4 regions of the Clostridioides sp. LIBA-6622 genome follow, and region 4 is predicted to be linked to each of the others. Evidence: riboswitches for the same ligand, from Rfam matches in the RefSeq annotation. Region 4 holds a riboswitch; each other region holds the start of a gene.
The links. Region 4 has a riboswitch for lysine ahead of ACTG47_RS10780 (aspartate kinase). Riboswitches for the same ligand answer to the same signal wherever they lie in the genome.
Positions count from the first base shown of each region.

Region 1: another riboswitch for lysine. It lies ahead of ACTG47_RS16495 (YfcC family protein); the one in region 4 lies ahead of ACTG47_RS10780 (aspartate kinase).
Region 2: another riboswitch for lysine. It lies ahead of ACTG47_RS08340 (Na+/H+ antiporter NhaC family protein); the one in region 4 lies ahead of ACTG47_RS10780 (aspartate kinase).
Region 3: another riboswitch for lysine. It lies ahead of ACTG47_RS17400 (aspartate-semialdehyde dehydrogenase); the one in region 4 lies ahead of ACTG47_RS10780 (aspartate kinase).

Region 1 covers NZ_CP196998.1:3,535,821-3,544,688, reverse strand. The annotation lists gene ACTG47_RS16525 (ABC transporter substrate-binding protein) at 1-397, shown strand, start outside; gene ACTG47_RS16520 (ABC transporter permease) at 397-1,344, shown strand; gene ACTG47_RS16515 (ABC transporter permease) at 1,346-2,182, shown strand; gene ACTG47_RS16510 (ABC transporter ATP-binding protein) at 2,198-3,148, shown strand; gene ACTG47_RS16505 (ABC transporter ATP-binding protein) at 3,132-3,896, shown strand; gene ACTG47_RS16500 (class I SAM-dependent methyltransferase) at 3,990-4,811, shown strand; lysine riboswitch at 4,933-5,112, shown strand; gene ACTG47_RS16495 (YfcC family protein) at 5,259-6,650, shown strand; gene ACTG47_RS16490 (M20 family metallopeptidase) at 6,664-7,851, shown strand; gene ACTG47_RS16485 (glycerate kinase) at 8,139-8,868, shown strand, end outside.
Region 2 covers NZ_CP196998.1:1,751,222-1,755,357, reverse strand. The annotation lists gene ACTG47_RS08350 (VOC family protein) at 87-452, shown strand; tRNA gene ACTG47_RS08345 (tRNA-Leu) at 599-679, opposite strand; gene ACTG47_RS08340 (Na+/H+ antiporter NhaC family protein) at 789-2,519, opposite strand; lysine riboswitch at 2,658-2,834, opposite strand; gene lplA (lipoate--protein ligase) at 3,080-4,066, shown strand.
Region 3 covers NZ_CP196998.1:3,723,759-3,732,626, forward strand. The annotation lists gene dapA (4-hydroxy-tetrahydrodipicolinate synthase) at 323-1,204, shown strand; lysine riboswitch at 1,282-1,455, shown strand; gene ACTG47_RS17400 (aspartate-semialdehyde dehydrogenase) at 1,633-2,634, shown strand; gene dapA (4-hydroxy-tetrahydrodipicolinate synthase) at 2,751-3,638, shown strand; gene dapB (4-hydroxy-tetrahydrodipicolinate reductase) at 3,705-4,457, shown strand; gene dapD (2,3,4,5-tetrahydropyridine-2,6-dicarboxylate N-acetyltransferase) at 4,642-5,358, shown strand; gene ACTG47_RS17420 (SPFH domain-containing protein) at 5,472-6,461, opposite strand; gene dapB (4-hydroxy-tetrahydrodipicolinate reductase) at 6,799-7,554, shown strand; gene ACTG47_RS17430 (exosporium protein) at 7,765-8,868, opposite strand, start outside.
Region 4 covers NZ_CP196998.1:2,213,245-2,222,112, reverse strand. The annotation lists gene ACTG47_RS10790 (hypothetical protein) at 1-1,473, shown strand, start outside; gene ACTG47_RS10785 (hypothetical protein) at 1,645-2,262, shown strand; lysine riboswitch at 2,372-2,540, shown strand; gene ACTG47_RS10780 (aspartate kinase) at 2,622-3,815, shown strand; gene lysA (diaminopimelate decarboxylase) at 3,833-5,125, shown strand; gene ACTG47_RS10770 (hypothetical protein) at 5,330-5,983, shown strand; gene ACTG47_RS10765 (AI-2E family transporter) at 6,139-7,179, opposite strand; gene ACTG47_RS10760 (pseudouridine synthase) at 7,416-8,132, shown strand; gene mnmM (tRNA 5-(aminomethyl)-2-thiouridylate-methyltransferase MnmM) at 8,175-8,756, shown strand.

The DNA of each region.
Region 1 (8,868 bases), 1.3 Mb from region 4:
GTTAAATTCTAAAATAACTATACTTGATGGAGCTGCTTTTAAGGAAGCACAAAAAACAGGAAATTATGATATAGCTCTTCACACTCAAGGGCTTCCAAATGCAGAGCCATTTTCTATATTCGATAGTTATATGAGAAGTACAGGTTCAAGTAATATAGCTTATTCATTAGGTTATAAAAATGAAAGAGCAGATGAGTTGATAGCTAAATTAGAAAAAACAATGGATTTAGATGAAAGAAGTAAAATATATGATGAACTTCAAGATATATCAGCACAACATCCATCAGCTATACCATTATTTGAAGATGTTAACTTAATTGCCTATAATAAAAAAATAACTGGGTACAAGCCTACATTATATGGAACTACATTAGCAAGTATGGAGTGGAGTGAGTAGTGAAAAATTCATTTAAATATTTGATTAGAAGAATATTGATGACTATTCCTATTTTGATAGGAATAACATTTTTAGCATTTATATTGGGTGTTATAGCTCCTGGCGACCCAGCAGTTGAATATTTAAGCATGGATGGTATTTCTGCTCCTACAGAAGAAGAAATAGAAATAGTTAGAGAAGAACTAGGATTAAATGATAGTATTATAGTTCAGTATATTAATTGGACTAAAAAAGCTATAACTGGAGATTTAGGACTTTCCTATATCAAAAAGACATCTATAACAGAAGATATATTGAGAAGGTTGCCAATAACCTTCTCTTTATCTTTAATGGCTATGTTTTTTGTTATAGTATTGTCTATACCATTAGCTATAATCATGGCTCTTAGGAAGGATTCAGCTATAGATAAGATTGGGACTTTTGTATCATTATTTCTGACTTCTATCCCAGGATTTTGGTTAGCCATTATCATGCTAGGTATATTTTGTGAAACTCTTAGGTGGTTACCTACAAGTGGGTATGGAACAATTAAACACTTAATAATGCCTGGATTTGTTTTAGCAGCTGGAACAATAGGAACTGTAGCTAGGTTAAATAGAGCAACTTTAATAGAAAGTATGGGACAAAACTACATAACAGTAGCAAAGTCTAAAGGATTGCCAAATAGGATAGTTACTTTTAAGTATGCTTTTTTAAACTCTTTAATGCCTATTGTAACTGTTTTAGGAAACTATTTTGGTGCAATTTTAGGAGGCTCTACAGTAGTTGAAGTTATTTTTAGTATTCCAGGTATGGGAAGCTATGTAATACAAGGAATAATGAGTAGAGATTATCCTGTTGTACAAGGATATGTACTATTTACAGGAATTATATTTGTATTGTTTAGTTTAGTTGTAGATATATGTTATCTATTTCTTAATCCTAAAATAAGGATAGGAGGTAAATGATATGGAGAAATTTAAAGGAATATTATTTATACATAAAGTAGCTTTTTTGGTGTTAATAATTATGATACTTGTTGCTTTTTTTGCTCCTAAATTAGCTCCATATGACCCTAATAAGGTGCAAATGGCTGACAGGTTAATGGGAATATCTAAAGAGCATATACTTGGGACAGATACTCTAGGAAGAGATATTTTAAGTAGGATATTGTATGGAGCTAGAGTGTCTATATCTTTAGCGTTTGTAGCAACTTTGTTAACAATGATATTTGGTAGCTTTGTAGGCATAGTAGCAGGGTATTGTGGTGGTATAGTAGATATAGTAATTCAGTCGATTGTAAATATATTTCAAGGTCTTCCAAGTCTTAGTTTTATGATTGCCCTTGCTGGAGTTCTTGGTCCAGGAATAAAAAGTTTATTAATAGCAATAGTATTTACTTCTTGGGCTGGATTTTCAAGAGTAGTTAGAGGAGAAGTATTAAAGGTAAAAGAAGAAAAGTATGTTGAAGGTGCAAGAGCATTAGGTGCCAGTCATCTTCACATAATTTTTCATTATATAATTCCAAATATATTTGCTCCATTCATAGTACTATTTACAATAAGGATAGGTAAAAGTGTACTTTCTATGGCATCACTGAGTTTTTTAGGATTAGGGATACAGCCTCCACAGGCCGATTGGGGAGTTATGATAAATGATGCTAAAACTCATTTTAGAAGTTATCCTAATCTGTTACTAGCACCAGGATTTAGTATATTACTGTTGTGTTGTAGTATAAATTTAGTTGGAGATGCATTAAGGGACATGTTTGATGAAAAAAACAATTCTTTAAGTCAATATCTTTAGAAGGAATTAAAAAATATGAGTAGAGATATAAATATAAAAGATTTAAAAATTTATTTTAATACTAAGGAAGGAAAAGTGAAAGCTGTAGATGGAGTATCTGTAACTTTTCAAAGTGGTAAAGTTACAGGAATTATTGGAGAAACTGGTAGTGGAAAATCAGTACTCGGATTAGGAATTTTAAATCTTGTATCTAATAATTCAATTATTTCAGGTAGCATTTTATATGAGGATAAAGATTTACTAAAACTTAAGGAAAAAGAAATTAGAGAAATTAGAGGAAAAAAGATAGCATTAATACCACAAAATCCATCGAGTTCTTTCAATCCAATACTAAAGATAGGAAGTCATATTAATGAACTTTTCCATTATCATGAAAAAGAAAGGAAGGGCTCTTGTAAAAAGAAAAGTTTAGAGATATTAAGAAAATTTTCTTTTTCAAATACTGATTTAATTTATAATTCTTATGGTTTCCAACTAAGTGGAGGAATGAGTCAAAGGGCATTAGCAGCTATAGGGACAGCACTAAAACCAAACTGGATAATTGCAGATGAACCAACTAAAGGGTTAGATGCCATAATAAGAAAACAAGTATATGAGGTATTTTATGATTTAAGAAGTAATATGGGTGTTAGCATGGTACTCATAACACATGATTTAATGTTAGCTAAAAAACTCTGTGATGAAGTTATGGTTATGTATGCAGGTAAAATCATAGAAAAAGGTTCCAAAGATAGTATATTTAACAATCCATTACATCCTTATACAAGAGGTTTAATTGATTCACAACCAAGTAAAAAATTAATGCCTATTGATGGAATAGCACCAAGTCTAACAGACTTACCAAAAGGATGTAGGTTTTTTCCAAGATGTAAAGTTGCAAAAAAATCATGTTCTGATTATGAGCCAGTATTATTTGATGTTAATGGTTCAAAGGTGAGGTGTTTTATTTATGATAAAAATTTGTAATCTTTACAAAGAGTTTAGGAGTGGAATAATTAACAAGAAAATAGTCAAGGCAGTAGATGACGTATCATTTGAAATAGAAGAAGGAAAGACTTTGGGTCTTGTGGGAGAAAGTGGGTGTGGAAAATCAACTTTATCAAGGCTTATTTTAAGACTTATTAAATCTGATGGAGGCAAAATTTATTTTAATGGTAGAGATATAAGTAATTATAATTTTTCTAAGATGAGGAATTTAAGAAAAGAGATGCAAGTAATATTTCAACATCCAGATTCGGCTCTAAGTCCTAAGAAAACTATATATGATAGCCTTATAGAGCCATTAAAAATTCATAAAATCTATGAGAAGAATAAATCAACAGAACTTATAAGGGAATATTTAAGTTTTGTTGGACTTAGTGAAGAAATCTTAACTAGATACCCATATCAAGTAAGTGGAGGACAAATACAAAGAGTTGCTTTAGCTAGAGTACTTTTATTAAAGCCTAAATTTATAATATTGGATGAGCCTACATCAATGTTAGATGTATCTGTGCAGGCTCAAGTTGTACAAGTCTTGAAGAAAGCTCAAAGACAGTTTAATATAACCTATTTATTTATATCTCATGATATAGACTTAGTTAAGGAATTTAGTGATGAAATTGCAGTTATGTTAAATGGTAAAATAGTTGAAATTATAGGTTCAAAAGAATTATATAAAGGTGCAAAGCATGCTTATACTAAAGAGCTTATCGAGAATTTTATTAACTTTTAGAATATAATCACCAGTCATTTAGCTAAGTATTTAATTAATCAATTATTATGTTGATAAAACTTAATCTTAACATTTTAGAAAGGGTGATTAATCATGTATTACAAAGATATAGATTTCGAAAAAAAATGGCATGAATATATTGAAAGTAAAGAAGGATATTCAAAGGAAAGAGCTTTTGATGATGAGGTAGAAAGATTATTTTTTAAAAAATTATCTCATAAATATGATGATAAGCCAACTCTTTATGATTATTCAAAAGAAGTATTTGATTTTATTGATAAATTAATAGAGAAAGGAAAAAATCTTATAGAAATAGGTGCAGGGACAGGAAAATTCACTATACCACTTTCTAAGAAATGTAAAGTTGTAATTGCTAATGATTTTTCAAGAGATATGCTTGATATGCTTGAAGAAAAGATTAGAGGATATAATATAACCAATATAAAAACAATGCAAGGTAAATGGGAAGATGTCAATTTTGAGTGTAGTGACTACATTTTATCTGTAAATTCTCTTTATAGAATTTGGAATATTAAAGATGCATTGAATAAAATGAATAAGTTAGCTAAAGAAAAAGTAATTATAGTAAGAACTATTCAAAAGCCATTATTTAATGACTTATATATTGCTTTAGGAGAGAAGGATAGAACTTGTCCAGATTATATATATATTCCAAATATATTACATTCTTTGAATATATGTGCAGATATAAAGTTTATTGACGTAGAAAATGAAATTGAATTCGATAGTATAGAAGACATATATCTTAAAATTAAGGCTGAATTAAATAAAAATATTAATTTTGTTGAAGTGGTGGATAAATATATAAACAATGTAATAGAAAGAAGAGAAAATAAATATATTTTCAAACATAAAACTAAGGTTGTGATTATATATTGGAATAGTATTAATTAAACTTGTTAATGTCATTAAATGTAAGTATTATTATATTGAAAATATTTACAATCTCGACATATTATGCTACAATTATTTACAATAAATAAAATTTAATAAGCATTACCTCGTCTAATAAAAAGATTGAGGTAGAGGTTGCATTTACTAAGATTAATATTGAAGAGGCCGGAAGCCAATGAATCAATATAAAAGGAGTAATTGCCGAAGTGCTAGTGTCCAAAGCTAGTGCTGGGACTGTATTTAATAGGTACAGTACTGTCATCAAAATCATCCCGAATTTTGATGGAGAGCTATCTTAAATAAGATAAAGGGAAGATGTAGGTATGTTGTATTTAGCACATTTAGCTCAACATGTATCCATGTTGAGCTTTTTTACATCTATACAAAATAGGATAGAAAAGGGATGCAATAATAAAATATTTTAATTTAAAAGTGGGGAGAATACAAATGAGCAGTTTAAAAAAGAAGAGGTTTACTATGCCGCAGACACTTACTATAATATTCTTATTAATAGTAGTAATGGCAGTTCTTACTTGGATAGTACCAAGTGGAAATTTTGAAAGGGTAGATATAGACGGAAGGTCAGTTGTTGTTGCTGGAACTTATGAAAAAGCACCATCAAATCCACAAGGTGTTACTGATGTATTTTCAGCTCCTATAAATGGATTTATAGATGCAGCTGAAGTCGTTGGATTTGTTTTGATAGTTGGAGGAGCTTTTGGAATAGTTAACAAAACAGGTGCAATAGAAGCAATTATAGCACATACTGTAAATAGAATGAAGAAGTTTCAATTTTTAATAATACCTATATCAATGATTTTATTTGGTCTTGGTGGTACAACTTTTGGAATGAGTGAAGAAACATTACCTTTTTATATGATATTTATTCCACTTATGACCAGCATGGGATATGATTCGTTAACCGCGGTGGCAACAGTATTTATAGGGGCAACAGCTGGATTTGGAGCGGCTACTACTAATCCTTTCTCTGTAGGAATAGCACAGGCATTGTCACAAATAGCACCAGGTTCTGGAATAGAGTTTAGAGTTGTTATGTTTATAATATATATGGCTATATCTATAGCATTTGTTATGATGTATGCTAATAGAGTGAAAAAAGACCCTAAAAAGTCTTTAGTACATGATATATCACTGAATCAAGAATCAATAACTAATAGTGATACAACTATAAAAGAATTTACAAAAAGAGAAGCCATTGTAATAGCAATTTTTGTAATAGGTATGGGAATTATGATATTTGGAGTTTTAAGATTAGAATGGTATATAGCTGAAATTGCAATGATATTTACAGCCATAGGTATAATATCTGGAATAGCATCAGGGCTTAAACAAGATGAAATAGTTAATTCATTTATAAGTGGAGCAGGAGATTTAATGACAGCAGGGTTGTGTATAGCATTTGCACGTGGAATCGTAATAATAGCAGAAAATGGATTTATAATAGATACAATTTTAAATTCTGCAGCAAATTTATTAAATGGATTACCAAAAACTATATTTATAAATTTAACTTTCTTAATAGAAGGATTAATAGCATTTTTAATACCATCAGCATCAGGGCTTGCATCACTTACGATACCTGTACTTGCACCACTTGGAGATTTAGTAGATGTATCTAGACAAATGATAGTTACAGCGTATCAATTTGGTATAGGTGTAACTAACTTAATAACTCCTACATCAGGTGTTTTAATGGGAGCACTAGCAGTAGCTAATATTCCTTGGTCAAAGTGGGTTAGATTCGTAGTTCCTCTAATGGTAGTATTAACAATTCTTGTAATGGTATTTTTGACAGTAGGATTATATCTAGGATTTTAATAGGAGGTAAGTTATGATAGAGAGTATAAAGAAAAGAGCTTATGATATAGAGAATGAACTTGGAAAACAAATTGAAGAAGTATGTGATTTTATATTCAACAACCCAGAACTAGGGGAAGAAGAATATATATCATCAAAATATTTAGTAGAGAAAATGAAAGAGTATGGATTTGATACAACTTATCCATACTGCAATATAGATACTGCTTTTAGAGCAGAACTAGGGGATAGTGATGGTCCTACTATAGCATTTTTAGCTGAGTATGATGCACTTCCTGGATATGGAGAAGATAAAGAACCAGGTCATGCTTGTGGTCATAACTGGATTGCGGCATCTACACTAGGGGCTTGTATAGTATTAAGCAAGTTAAAAGAAAGTTTTAAAGGAAAAATTGTACTAATAGGAACACCAGCTGAAGAAACAACAGGAGGAAAATGTGACTTAGTTAAAGCAGGAGCTTTTGACGATATTGATGTAAGCTATCAGATGCATATAGAAGCTTTTAATAATATAAATTGTAAGGCTTTAGCAATAGATTCATTAGAATTTAGTTTTGAAGGTGTATCAGCACATGCAGCTAGTCATCCTCATATGGGAGTTAATGCTTTGGACGCAGTACAACTTACTTTTGCTGGAATAAATGCTCTAAGACAACATGTAAAATCAGATGTTAGAATACATGGCATAGTTTCAAATGGAGGGGAAGCACCGAATATAGTTCCAGAAAAAGCAGCTTGTAAGTTTTTCGTAAGAGCTGCTGAAAGAAGTTATTTAGATGAAGTAACTAAAAAGGTTATAAACTGTGCAAAAGGTGCAGAATTAATGACAGGAGCTAAGCTATCTTATAGATATTTTGAAAATTCTTTTGATAATATAATAAATAATAAAGTACTTCAAAATATAACAAAAAATAATTTAATTGAAGCAGGCATAACAGATATATTAGAGGGAAAAGAGGGACCAGTAGGTTCTACAGATATAGGTAATGTAAGTCAAGTTTGTCCTACTATGTATACAGAAATAGCTTTAGATATAAATCCAATGGTATATGTACATGAAAAAGAGTTTCTAAATTATGCAAATTCTACGGAAGCTTATGATAAACTTCATAAAGCGGTAAAGGCAATGGTGGGTTGTGCATTAGAAATTTATTTAGAAGATGGACTACTTGATGAGATTAAGAAAAATCACTTAAATTAATTTAAATTAAACATAAAACAAAGAGGTATTACTTGAAAATTGGTAATACCTCTTTTATTAATATTATAGAATTTAAGGGATGTTATAATAATTCTAGGTATATAAAGAGAAAGATGTATGATAATAATTAGGTAAATAATTCTATAAGAATAAAATCTATTTCATATATATCTGACCTTTTTTGTAATGAAAAAATAGGATAATTTATATACAAAGAAATATAGAGTATAAAATAAAAGGAAAATTAGTCTTATAAAATTGTATATTAAAATAAGGAGTAGATAAATATGAAAATATTAATCTCTATAGATTCATTTAAGGGGAGTTTATCTTCAATTGAAGCAGCAAACGCAATCAAAAGAGGAATATTAAAAGTCGAAAAAGATGCAGAAGTAAAGATACTGCCACTTGCTGATGGTGGTGAGGGTACTGTAGATGCTTTAGTTCAAGGTATGAATGGTGAAAAAGTAACTATATCAGTTATTGGACCAATAGTTAAGAAAGTAAATGCGACATATGGATTATTAAAGGACACAAATACTGTAATAATAGAAATTGCTCAAGCATCAGGATTGACATTAGTGCCAACAGAATTTAGAAATCCTTTGTACACTACAACTTATGGTGTCGGAGAAATAATAAAGGAAGCAATAAAGAAGGGTTATAGAAATTTTATAGTAGGTTTAGGTGGTAGTGCTACCAATGATGCAGGAGTGGGTATGCTTCAAGCATTAGGATTTGAGTTTTATGATGAGAATAACAAATTAGTAGGTTTAGGTGGAAAAGTTCTAAAAAAAATAAGACATATAAAAATAGATAATAGACTAAAAGAATTAGATGAATGTAACTTTAAAATAGCCTGCGATGTAAACAATCCATTGTTTGGAAAAAATGGAGCCACATACATATATGGACCTCAAAAAGGTGCAACACCAGAAATAATTGAAGAGTTAGATAGTGGGCTTAGAAATTTTTCTAATATAGTCAAAGATGACTTAGGTAAAGAAATAGCTAATG
Region 2 (4,136 bases), 460 kb from region 4:
TTTTCAACTAGTTATGTTATAATACAAATAACATTTATTCAGATAATGTGAATGATAGTGTAATATAAAATACAGGAGGAATTTTAATGCTGGCAACGCATATATATTTTAACGGAAATTGTAAGGAGGCGATAGAGTTATATAAGAACACTCTATATGCTGATGTTAAAACACTCATTGAAGATTCCAATTCAAATCTTGTTGTTCATGCAGAACTGACAATTCATGATGAATTGCTCATACTAAATGATTTTGGCAATAGTGATGGAGTTTCAAGGTCTGGAGGATATCAGTTATGCCTCCAATTTGATAACGAAGATGAGCTAAAAAGAGCTTATTCAAACATGGAGTTTGAAAGTATTACAATTAACCCAATACAATCCACAGATTACAGTCCATGCACTGTAAGATTTGAAGATAGATTTGGTGTAAGGTGGGCATTTTGGGTATAGACAATTGTATATTACATGTATCTTCTAATTTGAAAACACTCAATGTGCTTTTATATTTGATTTATTTATCAAAAAATAAAAACGGGATAGCCCACTCCGAAAGCCAGCAACCCCAGTTTTTTTCAGCACAACTAAGTACTGTATAATGCGGATGAAGGGAGTCGAACCCCCACGCCAATGGCGCTAGATCCTAAGTCTAGTGCGTCTGCCAATTCCGCCACATCCGCTTATCACTCTTTTATTTTACTATATTTCGCTATTATTTTCAATAACTTTTTAATATTATCTAAAAACTAACAAAACAATGATAATAAAAGGTGAAATTTATTTATATCCTTATTCTGCAAGTTCTATCTCTGCTTCATCAACTCTCTTACCAATTATTTGAATACCAACAAACACAGCCACTATAGCCAATGGTAACACTATATATATTGGCAGTCCAAAGCCAGCTGGTATATATCCAAATACAATAGTGATTACTGCTGTAAATATAGCATATGGCATTTGAGTATTAACATGGTCTATATGATTACAGCCAGCTCCCATTGAAGAAAGTATTGTTGTATCTGAAATTGGAGAACAATGGTCTCCAAATATTGCACCTGTTAAAACTGCACTTGTACTTACTATTACATAAGACATATCAGGATTTAGTGAGTATGCTAGTGGTATTGCAAGTGGCATAAGTATACCCATTGTTCCATAAGCTGTTCCAGTAGCAAAAGATATTATTGCTCCTAAACCAAATATTAAACTTGGCAATAAGAATGGAGGTAATGAACCTGATAATAAGTGTATTAAAAACTTAGCTGTACCTAATTCTTTTATTACTGAACTTAATGACCATGCAAGTATTAATATTACACCAGTGATTACTAAGCTTTTCATTCCATCTATCCAAACATCAATTGCTTCTGACACTGTAAAAATCTTTTTAACTATAGCCATTATAATAGCAACTAAACTTGCAACAAGTGCAGATTGGAATAATGCTCTAGATGCATCAGATGCACTAAAAGCTTCTTTTATTGCCTCAAAAGAATATGGTGAATTTGTAAATAATTGTATTAAAGCTTTATCTTCACCACCCATTATAGATGTATATCCACTGTAATAGAATGATGCTAGAGCAACTACTATTAATGTCCCTATTGGAATTATAGCATTCCACACACTCAATTTTACTCCATTTTTTGGAGCTAAATCATCTAATTCTTCTACACCTTCATCAAGGTCTGTACCAACTTTTCTGCTTCTAGATTTTATCTCTGCTTTTCTCATTGGTCCAAATTCTTTTAATAATAATGCTGATATTACAATAAATGCTAATATTAATATATTATAAAATCTAAATGGTATTGTATTTAAAAATATACCAAACGCATCAACATCCACACTTATACTTTCAAAAGCATCATGTATTAAACCAACTTCAAGACCTATCCATGTAGATATTATAGCTAATCCAGCAACTGGTGCTGCTGTAGCATCTATTATAAAGGACAATTTTTCTCTTGATATTTTCATTTTATCTGCAACAGGTCTCATCATAGGCCCTACTATTAACGAATTGGCATAATCATCAAAGAATACTAAAAGACCCAAAAACCATGTTATAATTTGTGTACCTTTTGCTGATTTTGCTCTTTTGGCAAGTGCTTCAGCTATAGCCTTAGCTCCTCCCATTTTTGCAACAAGATTTATCACTCCTCCAATTGCTAGAACTTGTAGTATTATACCTGCATTCCACGGGTCTGATAACGATACCAAAGCTCTATCAACTAAATCTAAAAATGCTTGTATAAATGTAGCAAACACATTTATCCCACTAGCTTTAATTATAAAGCTACCAGAAAGAATCCCTATAAGTAAAGAAATTATTACGTTTTTAGTTATAAATGCAAGTATTATAGCAACTAATGGTGGTATTAAAGTTAAGATTCCAAATTTTTCTGCATTCGCTAGTGCAATAGTGTCTATATCTTCCTCCGCAAAAACCATTACTGTTGACATTATAAACATAATTGTCGTCAGAAAAATAATATTAATTTTTTTGTTTTTCATATAAATCTCCCTCTCTTTTTTTGTTTTGTGAATTATACAGGGTATTTGATAAAATAAAAAAAGCCTTAAGTGCTAAACACTCAAGGCTTGAAAATTACAATACATCAATGATATTAAAAATAAATATAATATAATTCCTTAAATGATAGCTCACCACAAATAAACCTGTGACAGTTGTACACATTTTCTATGTACCCCCAGCAATATAATCTTAAAGCATTGATTATAAAACTTCGGCAATATCTCCTTTCCTAATAAATCTCTGTGCTTAACTCATTATTAGTACTGATAGATTATTGCGCCTCTACCCTTCTATTCACTTTTATTAAGTATATTTTGAGTATATATTATTTATTTAAACTTTGCAAGGCAGTTTTTAAAATTCCTTTTTATTTTTTATATAAAATACCATATTTTTCTGATTATATTTAATATACATTTCTACTAATATATGATTATCTTCTAATTTAAAGGACTTTTTATATTATTGTCGAATTATAAAATTAATTGTACTAAGAATAACAAAAAAATTTTATCAATTATATGGAGGAATTACTTTAATGTTACTAATTTACAATGAAAAGACAAACCCTTACTTCAATTTAGCAATGGAAGAATATCTTCTAAAAAATTTTGACGAAGACTTATTTATTTTATGGAGGAATGAACCTTCTATAATTGTTGGAAAAAACCAAAATACACTTTCTGAAATAAATTTAGAATATATAAAAGAAAATTCTATACCTGTTGTTAGAAGACAATCTGGTGGTGGAGCTGTATTTCATGATTTAGGAAATATAAATTTTACATTTATAGCCTGCAATAATAATAGCTTTAGTGATTTCAGAAGATTCACTCAACCAATAATAGATTTACTTAAAACATTAGATGTAAATGCTGAATTTTCTGGAAGAAATGACCTTCTTATAGATGGCAAGAAGTTTTCTGGAAATGCTCAATACAACTACAAAAATAAGGTAATGCATCATGGTACACTGCTATTTTCATCTGAAATAAATGACCTTTCAAAAGCTCTAAAAGTAAAACCTATAAAATTTGAAGGAAAGGGCATAAAATCTGTAAAATCTCGTGTAACTAATATAAGTGAACATCTACAATCTAAAATGGATATTCTAGAATTTAAGAGTGCAATAATGAATTATCTTTCTAAGACTAATACTGATAATACTAACTATTATTTAAGTGAATATGACATCGAGCAAATAGAGAGACTTACTAAGTTAAAATATGAAACATGGGACTGGAACTTTGGTAATTCACCAAAATATACTCTTTCAAATGAATTAAAATATACTGGTGGAAATGTTGAATTTAATCTAAATGTTGATAAAGGTATAATAACTAGTATAAAATTTTTTGGGGATTTTTTTGGAAAATGTGACGTTTCATTTGTGGAAAATGAGCTTGTTGGCACGAAACATGAAGAAAATGCTTTAAGAAATATTTTAAATTCAATTGAAATAAATGATTATTTCTTAGGAGCTGATACTGATATTCTAGTTTCTGGAATCTTAGGTGTTAAATAGAAATACTAAAGATTTTAAAATATTTATAAAATTATGTTTACATATATAAAAAATCATGATAATATTTATA
Region 3 (8,868 bases), 1.5 Mb from region 4:
ATTATTCCTCCTAAATTTACGGTATTATTGCTTATTATTAGATTTTACGCACATATTTATTATAACCTAAATATATTAATTATTAGTTATTAAATTCGCATAAAATTTATTTTTTATTTCCATTTTGGTATATTTTATTAAATTAATATGCATATTTTGAGAATAAAACATTTATTTCAAATTTTTGTAATATTAATATAATATAAATATCTTATTTAAACAGTTAAGATATTAACTATACCTATTAAAATTAATTAATTTGTACTATAATTATTATTGTACTTAAAAAATTAAATTTAGATAAAAAAGGAGATTTGATTATATGTTATTTAAAGGTTCTGCTGTTGCTTTAGTTACCCCATTTACAGAGGATAATAATGTCAACTTCGAAAAATTAGGTGAATTAATCGAATACCACATTGAGAATGACACAGATGCACTAGTTGTTTGTGGAACAACAGGTGAGGCAACTACTATGAGTGAATCTGAAATTTTTGCTGTAATAAAATATACAGTTGAAAAAGTTAACAAAAGAATACCTGTCATTGCAGGTACTGGTTCAAACAATACTATGTTGTCTGTTCATATGAGTCAAGAAGCTGAAAAATTAGGAGTGGATGGTCTTTTAATAATAACTCCTTACTATAATAAGACTAATGAAAAAGGTCTTAAACTTCACTTTGAAACAATAGCAAATAGTGTTAAGTTACCAATTATTTTATACAATGTACCTGGAAGAACTAAAGTAAACATAAAGCCAACTGTTGTGGCTGAACTTGCTAAAATAGATAATATAGTTGCTGTAAAGGAAGCAAGTGGAGATTTGGCTCAAGTTGCGGAAATAGCTAAATTAGTACCTAAAGACTTTGCTATATACTCCGGTAATGATGATACCATACTACCATTATTATCATTAGGTGGAAGTGGTGTTATCTCTGTACTTGCTAACATCTGTCCTAAGGAAACACATGACTTAGTAACTAAATTCTTTAAAGGTGATATTGAAGGCTCAAAAAAATTACAACTTGATATGGATGCTTTAATTGCTGCCTTATTTATAGAAGTAAATCCAGTACCAGTTAAAACTGCCATGAATATTTTAGGTTTTAATGTTGGAGATTTAAGACTTCCTCTAGCTGAAATGGAGGAAACTAATCTTAATGTATTAAAACAAGAATTGACAAATTCTGGATTTAAATTTTAGCAATATTTATATAAATAAGTTGATTTTTTCTTAAATATGTATTATTATTAGAATAATCAAATTTTAATATCCTATTAACCTAGGGTAGAGGTAGCTGTAACTAAGAGTATCCAATAGTAGCTGGCAGGCGTTAATGATTGGAAAAAGGATTTACAGCCGAAGAAAATATTTCTTGCAATTATATTTTCTGGGATTACACATAATATGTGTAATACTGTCACTTATATTATAAGTGATGAGCTACAGGGTTTACTTTGAGTGATAAATTAGACGTACAAAGTATACCTTTGTACGTTTTTTGTATATAATTAAAGTTGTTAATATAATATTAAAGTTTTTAGATATAAAAAAATATTAACATATCTTACTTGTATAACTAAAATCAAATAAAACAATGTTTTAATAATTTAAAATTGGGGTGAATTTATATGAAAAAAGTAAACGTGGCGATAGTTGGTGCTACTGGAATGGTAGGTAGAACATTTTTAAAAGTATTAGAAGAAAGAAATTTTCCAATAGAAAATCTATTTTTATTCTCTTCTTCTAAATCAGCTGGTTCTAAAGTAACATTTTGTGGTAAAGAATATATAGTAGAAGAATTAAAGGAAACTTCATTTACTGATAGAGGTATACAAATAGCATTATTCTCTGCTGGAGGAAGTATTAGTGAGAAGTATGCTCCAATAGCAGCATCAAATGGAATCTTAGTAGTAGATAATTCTAGTCACTGGAGAATGGACCCAGATGTTCCTTTAGTAGTTCCTGAAGTAAATCCTGAAGCAATAAAAGAACATAAGGGCATAATAGCTAATCCTAACTGCTCTACTATACAAGCTATGGTTCCTCTTAAGCCACTTGATGATAAGTACAAAATTAAGAGAGTTGTATACTCTACTTACCAAGCTGTATCTGGTTCTGGTGTTAAAGGTGTTGAAGATTTAGAGAAAGGAATGAACGGTAATCCTACTGGATTCTACCCTCATCAAATATCTTACAATTGTCTTCCTCATATAGATTCATTTACTGAAAATGGATATACTAAGGAAGAAATGAAAATGGTAAATGAAACTATGAAAATACTTGGTAACTACGACTTAAAAATAACTGCAACTACTGTAAGAGTTCCAGTAAGAAATGGTCATAGTGAATCTATAAATGTTGAATTTAATAATCCATTTGAATTAGAAGATTTAGTGAAAACACTTGAAGAAGCTCCAGGTGTTGTAGTAGTTGATAATCCTGCTAAAAATGAATATCCAACTGCTGTAGAATTTGACAATAGAGATGAAGTATTTGTCGGAAGAATAAGAAGAGACTTCAGTGTTGACAATGGTGTAAATCTTTGGGTTGTAGCTGACAATATCAGAAAAGGTGCTGCAACTAATGCAATTCAAATAGCTGAAATGGCTTTATCATACGATTTAGTATAATATACAAACTTGTATAAATATATAATTTTGTAAAATATTAATAATAACACAAAAATAAGCATTAGAAGTAACTGTAATATAAAACACAAAAATAAAAAAGAGGGGATTGATTTTATATGATATTTAAAGGTTCTGCTGTTGCTCTAGTTACACCATTTACAAAGGATAACAAAGTTGATTTTGACAAATTAGGTGAATTGGTTGAGTACCAGATAGCTAATGGTACTGATGCTATAGTATCTTGTGGTACTACTGGTGAAGCTAATACTATGACTGATGAAGAACAACTTGCTACTATTAAGTATGTTGTAGAAAAAGTTAATAAAAGAGTTCCTGTTATAGCTGGAAGTGGTTCTAATGATACTATGCACTCAGTTAATCTAAGCCAGGAAGCTGAAAAATTAGGAGTAGATGCTCTATTAATCATAACTCCTTATTACAATAAAGCTAATAAAGCTGGGCTTAAACGTCACTTTGAAACAATAGCTAACAGTGTCAAACTTCCAATTATACTTTACAATGTCCCTGGAAGAACTTGTGTAAATATAAGTCCTAGCCTTATAGTTGAACTTGCTAAAATAGATAATATAGTCGCTGTAAAAGAAGCTAGTGGAGACCTAGGACAGGTTGCAGAAATAGCTAGTTTAGTTCCAGATGACTTTGCTATCTACTCTGGTAACGATGATACTATACTTCCTTTATTATCTTTAGGAGGTCAAGGAGTTATATCAGTACTTGCTAATGTTTGCCCTCAAGAAACTCACGATTTAGTAGCCAAATTCTTTGAAGGTGATATAGAAGGCTCTAGAAAATTACAACTTGGTATGGATGCTCTAATAGCAGCGTTATTTATAGAAGTAAATCCTATACCAGTTAAGACTGCAATGAATTTACTAGGATTCAATGTTGGAGATTTAAGATTACCTCTAGCAGAAATGGACCCAGCAAATTTAGAAGTATTAAAGAAAGAATTAGTTAACTTTGGACTAAAAGTTAATGCATAGTAAAAATTGATGCATGGTAAAAAATAAGTTTGGTCAAAAGTTAGCCCTTAATCATAGGAGGAAATTATGTTAAAAGTTATAGCAACTGGTTATGATGGAAAAATGGGTAAGATTTTAGCCGATACTATAAGAGAAGATAGTGAATTAGAATTGGTATGTGTTGCAGCTAGAGGTATGGATAGTTGTGAAGGCGACCTTAAAATCTATGAAGATATGAGCACTATAGTTGAAAATGTTGATGTAGTTATAGACTTTTCTCATCACTCTAATTTAGATAATATCTTATCTTATGTTTTAAAGACTAAGACACCTTTAGTAATTGCTACTACTGGATATAATGATGAAGAAATGAACAAAATACATGAAGCGGCTAAGGTTATTCCTGTATTCCAATCATATAATATGTCTCTTGGTGTAAATGTATTAGTAAAATTGGTTAAAGATGCAGCTAAATTATTAGAAGGATTTGATATAGAAATAATAGAAAAACATCACAACAGAAAAGTAGATGCCCCAAGTGGTACAGCTGTTATGATTGCTAACGCTATAAAAGAAGTTTTACCAAACGTTGAAAATAATTATGGTAGATATGGTCGTAGTGCAAAAAGACAACCAAATGAAGTTGGTATTCATGCTATAAGAGGTGGAAATATTGTTGGTGAACATGATGCTCTATTTGCAGGAGATAATGAAGTACTTACAATAAGTCATCAAGCCCAATCTCGTGGTATCTTTGCAAGTGGTTCTATAGCTGCTGCTAAATATTTAGTTAAACAAAAACCAGGATTTTATAATATGGATAGCATGTTAGGACAATAATAATATAATGAGAATACACAGTTTAACTCAAATATATGTAATAAATAAATTTATTTGATACTATGCTTAATATAATAAAAAATCTATAAAATAAAATATAAATAATGAAAAGTAAGTATATACTAAAATTGATAAATAAGTATATAATAAAAGAAATATAATGAAATACAAGGAGAATTAACAAATGGTAAATTTAAACGATGCTTATGAAATAGCAAGATATATAAAAGAAGTTAAAAAGAAAACACCTGTTAAGGTATATGTAAATACTAACTCTTTACATTTCCAATCAACTGATAAATTTAAAGTATTTGGATGCAATGGTTCTTATATATTTATAGGTGACTATGAAGATATAATGGAAGTATTAGATAAACATGGTAACGATATAATAGATACTCATGTAGAATATGATAGAAGAAATTCTGCTATTCCTCTAAAAAATACTTTAAGTGAACATGCTAGAATTGAGCCAGGTGCAATAATAAGAGACATGGTTACTATAGAAAAAAATGCTGTTGTAATGATGGGAGCTGTTATAAATATAGGAGCTGTTATTGGTGAAGGTTCTATGGTAGATATGAATGCTGTTATTGGAGCTAGAGGTACTCTTGGCAAAAATGTTCATTTAGGTGCTGGAGCTGTTGTTGCTGGTGTTTTAGAGCCACCTTCTGCTACTCCTGTTATAGTTGAAGATGATGTTTTGATAGGAGCTAACGCAGTTATTCTTGAAGGTGTTAGAATCGGTAAAGGTGCTGTTGTTGCAGCTGGTGCTATTGTAACTACTGATGTAGAAGCTGGTGCTGTTGTTGCTGGTTCTCCTGCTAAAGTTATAAAAATGAAAGATGAAAAAACGGCTGACAAGACTAAACTTATGGATGACCTTAGAAATTTAGACTAATTAAATAAGTAATGTGTAAGCAAAAGGGTGTCTCAACATGAATTTAATTCATTAGAGACACCCTCTTTTTAGGATATTTGAAATTATTTAAAATGTCTTAACTTTACCCTAGATTAATATATTGAACCACTATTTACAACTGGTTGTGCATCTTTATTACCACAAAGGACAACCAATAGATTACTTACCATAGCTGCTTTACGTTCTTCATCTAAAGTTACAACATTGTTTTCACTTAAATTAGTTAGTGCCATTTCTACCATACTTACAGCCCCTTCAACAATCTTTTTACGTGCGGCTATTATAGCCTCTGCTTGTTGACGTTGTAACATTGCTGCTGCAATCTCTGGTGCATAAGAAAGGTGAGTAATTCTCACTTCACACACTTCAATTCCTGCAATATCAACTCTTGATTGTAATTCGTCTTTTAATTTATCTGCTATTTCTTGACTACTACCACGAAGAGATTTCTCATCGCCATCTTCAGACACATCGTATGGATAAAGTCTTGAAACATTACGAATAGTCGAATCACATTGAATAGATAAAAATGTATTATAATTATCCACATTAAATACTGCCTTTGTTGCATCTATAACCTTCCAAATTACAACAACTCCTATTATAATCGGATTTCCTAATAAATCATTAACTTTCTGCTTTTCGTTATTAAGGGTCATTGTTTTTAAAGATACTTTTTTGCCTCTTGGATTAGATGATATATCTACTTTTTCATCAGATGAAGATTTCGATATATTAATTCCTGATGATGTTGGATTTATTGCAGAACAAAATGGATTTACCCAATAGTATCCTTCTTTTTTTATAGTTCCATAATAGTTACCAAACAAAACAAGAACTATAGCTTCCTTAGGATTAATCATTTTTAGTCCAAAACATAGGATAAAATCTACTAGTATAAATACAAGCCCTAAAATTAACATAAGTGAGCCTATCCCAGCAAAACCATTATCAAGTTTTATTATTCCAAAAACCATAATAGCTATTGAAACTACTAAAAATAAGATAATCATTATCAAAGCTACTACTCCATTAAATGTCTTCGCTTCTTTCTCTTGATAAGTTTTTTCTTCTTTTAACATATCTATCACTCCCATCTTAGTATATTAAGTTAAGATATTTCTAATTTAATAATATCACTTTTAATACCCTAAATGTTGGGTTTGAAGTTAATACTCTAAATTTTTATCTATATTTATATATATCCTTATTGTTTTTAATCTATTAATACTGATTTTTAAGTAAATTTTATAGAATATGAACTTATATTTAATATATATTAAATTTGAATACTCTCTTTTAGATATCCAGTAAATTATAATCCTATTCTCACTAATATTATTTTATATAAATTATATTAGTGATAAAATAAACTTATAGTAATACAACAAATTTTTATTAATTTCATAGGAGGAATTTATGTTGAAAGTTATAGTTAGTGGTTATAATGGAACGATGGGAAGAGTATTAGCAGAATGCGTAAAAAAAGATATCGAATTAGAACTAGTGTGTGGTGTAGCTAGGTCTGCTGATGAAAAAAGTTGTCATAACGATACAAAGCTTTATAAAACAATGACTGATGTGACTGAAAAAGCTGATGTTATAATAGATTTTTCACATCATGACACTTTAGAGCCAATATTATCATATGCACTAAAAAATAATACACCTGTAGTATTAGCCACTACTGGCTATGATGATAGTGATTTAAACAGAATAGAAGAAGCATCAAAAAATATTCCTATATTATTATCATCAAATACATCTCTTGGAGTAAATATATTAATAAAATTGGTTAAAGATGCATCAAAGATGTTAAATGGTTTTGATATTGAAATCATAGAAAAACATCACAATAGAAAAGAAGATGCTCCTAGTGGAACTGCTACTATGATAGCAAATGCAATTAAAGAAGTATTACCTGAAAGTATAAATACACATGGAAGATACGGTAGAGATTGCAAAAGAAAACCAAACGAGATTGGAATACATTCTATAAGAGGTGGTAATATAATCAGTGACCATGATGTTATATTTGCAGGCGATAATGAAGTTCTTACATTAAGTCATCATTCTCAATCTGATGAGGTGTTTGCAAACGGTTCTATAGTTGCTGCTAAATTCTTAATTACTAGACAATCTGGACTTTATAAAATGTCAGATATATTAGGATAGTTTTTTATACATAATAAATCTCAATCTATTTATATATTCATACTTAAAAGTTCGAATACTTAATAGATTGAGATTTTAATATATTTCTAAAGTTTATAACTTCTATAATTTGCTTTCGTATATAAATATTCTTCTAGCTATTATTTTGTTAATTATTTATATGGAATTATATTATTTACTTTTTTATAATTTTTTTATTTATCATATAAATTATTGTATTCTATATACTGATACATATCCAGCTGGTGAAGTACCTGTTGTACCTGAACCAAAGGTAAAGCTTAAAGTTACTGCTGCTGCTCTAGCATCAACTAAAAAGCTTAAACTTACGCTTACATCTGATGAGGTAAGTGTATTTACTGCTTTTGCAACAAAGTTATTTTGAGCTGTTCCATTAAAGTTAGTAGTAATTGCCATAAACCCTGCAAGTGAAAGTGTAGCACGTATACCAAAAGATACATTATATATTCCTCCAACTGCAAGATTTATAGTACTGCTTGTTGGTAAAGTTATATTAGTTCCATTTACAAATGATGAGTTAAATGTCACTAATGAATTATTCACTAAGCTTGAGGAAGATACTGTAAATTGTGCATTGTTTGATGCCAATGCTCCTGTTGCTCCAGTATTTCCTGTTGGACCTGTCGCTCCATTCGCCCCAGTTGCTCCGGTTGCTCCAGTTGCTCCAGCCACTCCATTTGCTCCAGTTGCTCCAGTTGGACCTATCACACCTGCTGTTCCATTTGCTCCAGTTGCTCCGGTTGCCCCTGTTGGTCCTACTGTTCCATTTGCCCCTGTCGCTCCGGTTGCTCCGGTTGCTCCAGCTACTCCATTTGCCCCTGTTGGACCTGTTGGACCTATTGCCCCTACTGCTCCATCTGCTCCGGTCGCTCCTACTGCTCCTGTTGGACCTGCTACTCCATTCGCTCCAGTTGCTCCAGTTGACCCTGTTGGTCCTACTTCTCCATCTGCTCCTGTTGGGCCTGTTGCTCCCACTGCTCCTGTTGGGCCTATAGTACCTGCTGCTCCGGTTGCTCCAGTCGCTCCTGTTGCTCCTACTGCTCCATTTACTCCTGTTGAGCCTGTTGCTCCTGTCGCTCCTACTGCTCCATCTGCTCCCGTTGGGCCTGTTGGACCTGTATTTCCTGTTGGACCTATTGCCCCATCTATACCTGTTGCTCCTACTGCTCCTGTTGGACCCGCTTCTCCATCTGCTCCTGTTGGGCCTGTTGCTCCTATTGCTCCAGTAGAACCTGTTACTCCATTTACTCCAGTTGCTCCCGTTGTTCCTGTTGGACCTGTTGCCCCTGTATT
Region 4 (8,868 bases):
GTTGTACCTTTTATAGCTTCTACACCTGTGTTTCATGCAAAGGCATATAAAGAGTTATTAGGAAAAGTAACTGAGAGTAAATTTACTGATGACATTAGTCCTGTCAGTGTAAATGACATTCGTCTTGTAGATGAAGATATGGCGATGAAATTGGGTGACAAAAAGCTTGGAGAAGTTCCAGCTATAGGTAGTGTGTCAAAATTAGGAAAATTCCATATACAAAATGTGGATGGAGAGTTGTACTGGGTGGCACCTCTTGTTCATAGAGACATAATTAAGTGGGTAACGTCTTTAAGTGGTACAAGTGGTTATGTAAAAGTATCCGCAAGTAACCCTCAAGATGTTCAATTGGTTCAAGAAATAGATGGAAAACCAATAAAAATAGTATATCAGCCAGAAGCTTATTTGCATCAAGATTTACAGAGACATTTATACATACATGGTATTGTAAATGTTGGTATGACAGATTTTACTCTTGAAATAAATGATGAAGGGAAGCCTTATTGGGTTGTAAGTTTATATGAGCATAAAATTGGTTATGGAGGCGCAAATGCTACAGGAATAGCCACTGTTGATGCAGAAACTGGAAAAATAAATGTTTATAATGTTAAAAATACACCTAAATGGGTGGATAGAATTCAGCCACAAGAATTTATAACAGACCAAATTAAAGACTGGGGAGTTTATGTTAATGGATTTTTAAATTCTGTTATATCAGAAAAAGGAGTATTAGTACCAACAGAAGGAACATCACTAGTTTATGGAAATGATAATAGATCTTATTGGTATACAGGTATAACATCTTCAGGAGGAGATGAATCTACAATTGGATTTATGTTAGTTGACTCTAGAACAAAAGAAGCTAGATTATATAAACAACCAGGAGCAACTGAGACAGCTGCAATGAAATCAGCTGAAGGTAATGTTCAAGAGAAAAATTATGAAGCAACATTCCCTGTAATGTATAATATATTAGGTCAGCCAACATATGTATCATCATTAAAAGATAAGGCGGGTCTTGTAAAGAGAGTTGCATTTGTATCTGTTGAAGATTATAACGTGCTTGGTATAGGTGAAGATAAAAACGAGGCATTAAGAAACTATAAGGATTCATTAGAATCTAAAGGTAATGATTTAAAATTTGATAATGATTTAAAAGACGAAGTTGTAGAAGGTATAGTTACAAGAATAAGTCCAGATGTACGAGGTGGAAATACTAATTATTATGTAACTTTAGATTCAAATAAAGAGATAATATTTAAAGCTACTTCAAAAGTATCTAGTGAATTGCCATTGACTCAAGTTGGAGACAAAGTTAAAATATCATATTCAAAAGAATTATCTGGAGTAATTGAAATGTCAGAATTTGATAATCTAAATATTGCAAACTTTGAAGATAAAAAGGCAAAAGATGAAACAGGAACTGATGAAAATACAAACTCTCAAGGTTCTGAAAGTCAAGAGAATTTATAGTTTAATCTAAAAAAATCGAAAATAGTATTTAATATATTAATAGCTAGTTTTTATGAAATTTATTTTTATAAAAACTAGCTATTTTATTTTAATTCTTTGTAAATTTAATGTCATAAAATTAATATAATATTAGTACAACTTTGCAAATAATACTTCAAGGAGAATTGTACTATGACGAATATGGAAAAAGAGATATTGCTTTTAATTAGCAGGGTTAGATGTGTTACAGAAGCTCAATTTAGAAAGATTTATGGAGACCAAAAGAGATATAATAAAAAAAACTTTAAAAAAACTTTGAGAAAAATGTGTAGTGAGTATACATTAAAAAAATATCCTTGTGATGTGGATTATTATAATTATAAAGACCTCTCATATGTATACTATTTGAATGGTAGTAAACTTTTTAAGGGAGATGATTTAATAAAGGCTCTAGTAGGGTCAGAATTAGTTGTTAGAATCAATACTGCAGGTTGTGATGTAAAAAGATTCTACCGAAATGTTAGTGTGGATGATGTGAAATACGATTTATTTATTGAATATACAGACCAATTTGGTAATATAAAACAGATTTTAGTGGATGTTGATTTAGATAATGAAATAGATATTTCTAAATATGAAAATCTTTCTAGAAAGATAGATAAATCTACAATTCCATTTTTTAAAGTGCCAAACGTTTTGGTAGTTACACCAGATAATCTATCTGAATTAAATGACTTAGATAGATATGATAATGAATATAGCATAAATTTTATAGATTTAGGATTAAATAAACTATTTAATTGTATATAAGCTAATTTTAAAAAGAGAATTATAGATTTGCCACATTTTGTAAAATAATTGTTGCAATATTATATAGAATGTGATAAAACTATATTAATAAATTAATTAAAAATAATGAGCCTAGGGTAGAGGTAGCTATATTCAATAGTATTCAATAGAAGCTGGTAAGTGTTGATGATTGATGAAAGGGTCTATAGCCGAAGAAAATTTGTTGACAGGCAAATTTTCTGGACTTATGCAGAATATGTATAAGGCTGTCACTTTTAAAGTGGTGAGCTACAAGGTTACTTGGTCTATAAGATTTACACGTCCAAAGTATACCTTTGGGCGTTTTTATTTATAAAAATTTAACTTGAGGGGGAAAAAGCATGAGTATAATTGTTCAAAAATATGGTGGAAGTTCAGTAGCAGATACTGATAAAATAAAATCGATTGCAGAAAATATAATAGAACGAAGAAAAGAAAATCCACAAATGGTAATAGTTGTATCTGCCATGGGTAAATCTACTGATGAATATATAAAATTGGCTAAAGAATTGAGTAATGAACCTAGTAAAAGAGAATTGGATGCCTTGATGTCTACTGGAGAAATGATTTCAGCTTCTTTATTATCAATAGCATTAAATGCACTTGGATGTAAAGCTGTAAGTTATAATGCCTATCAATTAAATATAAAAACAAGTGGTCTTCATGGAAAGTCTCAAATTGATGATATAAATGTAAATAGAATTAAAAATAGTTTAGATAAAGGAAATGTTGTAATAGTAACTGGATTTCAAGGAATCAATGAAGATGGTGATGTAACTACTCTTGGAAGAGGAGGTTCAGATACGTCTGCTGTGGCCCTTGCAGTTAAATTAAATGGAAAATGTGAGATATATACAGATGTTGATGGAATCTATTTTACAGACCCAAGAAAATATTCAAAAGCTAGTAAACTTGATGAGATTGAATATGAAGAAATGCTTGAGTTAGCAAGCTTGGGAGCACAAGTAATGCATTCGAGAAGTATAGAACTTGCACAAAAATATGGTGTTGAAATTTATGTTGGACGTACATGTGGTACAGTAAAAGGAACATATATAAGAGGGGGAAAAGATATGAAATTAGAGGATAAAGTAATAACAGGATTAGCTACTAGTGATGATGATAGCTCTATAACAATCAAAGATTTTAAAGCAGAAAATATATCTAGTTTATTTGAAGATATAGCAACTATAGGTATAAGTGTAGATATGATAAGTCAAACTGCACCTATTTTAGATAAAATAAGTGTATCATTTACAGTTCCAAAAGAAGAGTTAGGAGAATGTAAGAAGATAGTATCTAAGTACACAGATGAAGAACATGTAGTGATTGATAATAATATCACTAAATTCTCTTTAGTAGGTCTTGGCATGAAAAATACTTCTGGAGTTGCTGCTAAAGTATTTAAAATATTCAATGAAAATGGTATAATGATAAAACTTATAACTACATCAGAAATTCGTATAACATGTGCTATAAACTCTGATGATAAGCAAGTAGCTATAGAAAAAATCGCAGAAGTATTTAATATATAAAATTTGGGGAGGATACTATGAAACTTCATGGAACTATGACTGTAAATGATAATGAATTATATATTGGAGGAGTGAGTTGTTTAGAGCTTAGTAAAAAATATCAAACTCCACTTTATGTATTTGATGAAGCTTTGGTAAGACAAAATTGTAGAGAATATGTAGAATATTTTAAAGCCAAAGATGGGAAAAACAAGGTTGCTTATGCAGGTAAAGCTTTTTTACCTCTTTACATGTGTAATCTTATAAATGAAGAACAAATGTGCCTAGATGTAGTTTCAGGAGGTGAATTATATACAGCTTATAAATCGAATTTTCCTATGGAAAAAGTTTTCTTCCATGGAAATAATAAGACTAAAGAAGAAATAAATATGGGATTAGATTTAGGTGTAGGTAAATTTGTAGTAGATAATTTTTATGAATTGGATTTGATTGAAAAGTTATGTGAAGAGAAAGGTAAAACTCAAGAAATATATTTTAGAATAACACCTGGTATAGAAGCTCATACACATGATTATATAAAAACTGGACAGATAGATTCTAAATTTGGATTTGCCTTAGTAAATGGAGATTTATTTAGAGCAATAGAAAAATTGAGTGAATATAAGAATATCAGGCTTGTTGGTCTTCATGCTCATATAGGGTCACAAATATTTGATGTAGAGCCATACATAGATACAGTGGACATAATGATGAATTTAGTAAAAGAAATAAAAGAAAAATTTAATATACAGTTAACAGAAATTGACTTAGGCGGAGGCGTAGGAGTTTATTATAGTAAAGAAGATAAGCCTAAAACTATAAAAGAATTCTGTGAGACTATAATCGCTAAAGCAGAAAGTTCATGTAAAGAGCTTGGGATAGAAGTGCCTATATTGGTAATAGAGCCAGGTAGATCAATAGTTGCAAATGCAGGAAGCACATTGTATACAGTAGGCTCAATAAAAGATATAAAAGATGTTAGAGTTTATGTAAGTGTAGATGGAGGTATGACAGATAATGTAAGACCTTCTCTGTATCAAGCTAGTTATGAGTGTAGTATTGTAAATAAAATTAACCATGAGACTATGAATCATGTAACAATAGCTGGAAAATGTTGTGAAAGTGGAGATATATTAATTGGAGATATAGATATAATGGACATTAAAAGTGGAGACATACTTATAACGACATCAACAGGTGCATATGGGTATTCAATGTCTTCGAATTATAATAAAATACCAAGAGCAGCAGTAGTATCAGTATTTGATGGAACTGATAAGATAATATGCAAGAGACAAAGTTATGAAGATTTATTAGCTTTAGAGATATAGAATAAAAATTAAATATTAAAGTTTATTATAAGTAGGTTTGCTAAGATGTATATGGCTCTAAATTAATTTTTAGTTTGTTATAGTTATCCATAGCATATCTACTTATTTTTTCTTTTACTAACAAATTTCTCGTAATAAATATAAAATATTTTAAAAACTTCCTAATTATGATAAAATTTAAAGTATATAACAAGGAGGGGTTTAATGAGAGGAAGAGTAATTTTATTAATATCGATATTATCTATATTTCTTGTAGGATGTTCATTTAATAATAAAGATGAAATAAATTTAACTGAGCAAGGAAAAACGTACTTAGAAAAACATGACTATAAAAAAGCTATGGAATCATTGTCCTCTGCATTAGAAGAAGATAATACTAATGAGAATGCAAGAGCTATGTACATGCAAGCTATGAGGATGTCAAATATGACTGAGTTTGAAGAAGCAAAAAATTATGAGGATGCAATTAAGGAACTTAAGCTTATAGAGAAAATAAAAAATGGTTCATCTGTTATTAAAGAAGAAGCAACTAAAAAGAAAGAAGAATTGACTAAATTAGAAAAAGAACAAAATGAAGCAGAAGAACAAAGAAAGAAAAAGGCAAAAGATACAGCAGGAGAAGATAGGTATAGAGTAGAATCAGATGCAAGGAAAACTTCTTATAGTAGAAATAATAAAACTAATAAATCTAGTTCTAAAAATAACAGTAAAAAATCAGATGATGATAAATCTGATAATAACAGTTCTTCTCAGAATCAAGAAAAACCAAATAATAATCCAACACCAACACCACCTTCGCCAGAGAGTAGTGGAGGAGCAGAGAGTGGTGGAAATTCTCAAAGTTCAAATAATGAATAAATGTAAAATGTGTATATATTTTAATAAATAAAATAGGCATTGTAAAAAATTAACCCTTAGCAAATTGTTTTTGCTAAGGGTTAATTTTTTATAAAAGAATTTAATAGAAAGTAGCTAATTTTGAACCTAGAAATTAAAACTATAATAAATATAAGCTATTGTAGTCGTTTATCTATATATTTATCAACATAAGTTTTTATAACAGCTGCTATTGGAACTGAAAGAAAAACACCTATAAAACCAAATAGAGATTGTCCTATTAAAATTGCAGAAATTACCCATATAGCTCCTATACCAACTTGATTGCCCATAACTTTTGGTTCTATAAAGTTTCCATCTAATTGTTGTAATATAAATATGAATATAACAACCCATATAGTTTTTTGTGGATTATATAAGATTGTCATGGCTATTGGAGGTATTGCACCAATAAAAGGACCAAAATACGGTATTATATTACCTAAGAATATTATTGAAGCTAAAAATAAAGCATTTTCTATTCGAATAACAAATTGAAATCCTAAGAATGCAATTATACCAATAATAAGAGAGTCTAATATTCTACCAATCAAATAATCGTAGAAAATGTCATGAGTGGTTCTAAAGAATTCTATAATATCATCTGCTTTATTTCTATTAGTAGAAGAGTATAGCAATTTTTTAAACCCTAATGCAATTTTTTCTTTGTCATATATAATATATATAGACAGTATAAATCCCATTGTCATATTAAATAACATAGAAGATATACTAAGTGTATAGACTAATAAGTTTTTAGGAATTTTACTAATAAAATCATTTGCCTCTTTTAGTAGATTATCTAAGCTATGTTGTATGTGAGGAATTAAAGTTTTTAAAAAATCTATGTTTGACATATTTTTTTCTATAAAATTGTTTATATAATCAGTGTACATAGGCATTTCATTTATTAACCTGTTTAATGTATTAGCAATTGATGGAATTAATAATCTAATGCCAAAAGCTAAAATAAGACCTATAAATATATAGGCTAAAAAAATGGCTAAAAGCCTATGTGTTTTAAATCTTATTTCAAAAAGCATTACTAAGGGATTTAAAAGCAAAGCAAGTAAAATAGCTAGAAAAAATGGGCCAAAAAACTTTAAGAATCCTTCAATGCTAGATATAAAATCTGATGGAGTATTAACAAATTTAAAAAATAAAATTCCAATAAACACAACTATTAAATAGTATTTTACATTTTCTTTTGAAATAATAATCACTTCCTTAAAATAGTGTTTAATCAGCTATTACATATTAATAGTATGTGAAAAGAAATTACAATTATTTAGGAAAATTAAATAATTTTTTAGCTTGTTTTTAATTGAGGTCTAGTATAGTATAATAATGTAGCAAAATTAACATTGATAAAAATATAAAATAACATATAATTTAAGATAAGGAAGGATTATGTATGAGAATTAATAAGTATATAGCTTCTTGTGGGATTGCATCTAGAAGAAAAGCAGAAGAAATTATTCTTGAAGGAAGAATAAAGGTAAATGGAAATATAGTAAAAGAGTTATCATTTAATATTGAAGAAGAAAAAGATATAGTGGAATTTGATAATAAAAAAGTAAAGCCAAGTGAAAAGCATATATATATAGTATTAAATAAGCCAGAAGGATATATAACTACAGTAAAAGACCAGTTTAATAGGCCAAGTGTAATAGATATACTTAAAGATGTAAAAGAAAGAGTGTATCCAATAGGAAGATTAGATTATGAAACAAGTGGATTATTAATACTTACTAATGATGGAGACTTAACATATAAACTTACTCATCCAAAACATGAGATTGGCAAAACATATGTAGCAAGTGTTAAAGGGCTTATAAGTAATGATGAAATAAGACAGTTTGAAAGAGGATTAAATATAGAAGATTACACAACAGCACCTGCTAAAATAAGAGTAACCAAAGAAAATAAAGAAAAGAATTATTCTGTGTGTGAAATAACTATACATGAGGGAAGAAATAGGCAAGTGAGAAAAATGTGTAAGGCTATAAATCATCCAGTTTTAAATTTAAGAAGAATTTCTGTAGGTAAAATAGTATTAAAAGATATAAAAGTTGGAGAATATAGATACTTAACAGAAGATGAAATAAAATATTTAAAGTCAATAAAATAAGATAACAGTGAAATAAAGCTAATAGTAGGGAGAAATGGTATTATGGCATACGCGAAATATTTAACTAAGATTACAGATATAAATAAATTTTATTTAGAAAAGATTATAAGTGAAGGCGATATAGTAATCGATGCGACTATGGGAAATGGATATGATACAATATACCTAGCTGAGAAGGTTGGAGAAGAAGGGTTTGTATATGCATTTGATGTACAAGAGGAAGCAATAAAGTCTACAAGTAAAAAAATAGAAAAAGAAGGCTATATAGACAGAGTAAAACTAATATTAGATGGTCATGAAAATATGAATAAATATATAAAAGAAGAAGTTTCATGTGTTTTATTTAATTTAGGGTATCTTCCAAGAGCAAAACATTCAATTATAACAAAACCAGATACAACTTTAAAAGCTATAAAATTGAGTTTAGAAATGTTAAAAGAAAACGGAGTAATAAGTATCGCTATATATACAGGGCATGATGGCGGTCAAGAGGAAAGAGATTGTATATATAATCTTATCAATAATTTAAGTCAGGATGAATTTAATGTTTTAGAATCTAAATTTTTAAATCAAGTCAATAACCCACCACAATTGATTTTAATTGAAAAGAAAAAATCACAATAAATACTAAAAAAAACTTGACAAGATTCTATTAAGAGTTAATATATATATTGTGACCTCTTAAAAATACTTTAAATAATAAGCATACGATAGTTTGCTTTTAAAATAAAATATA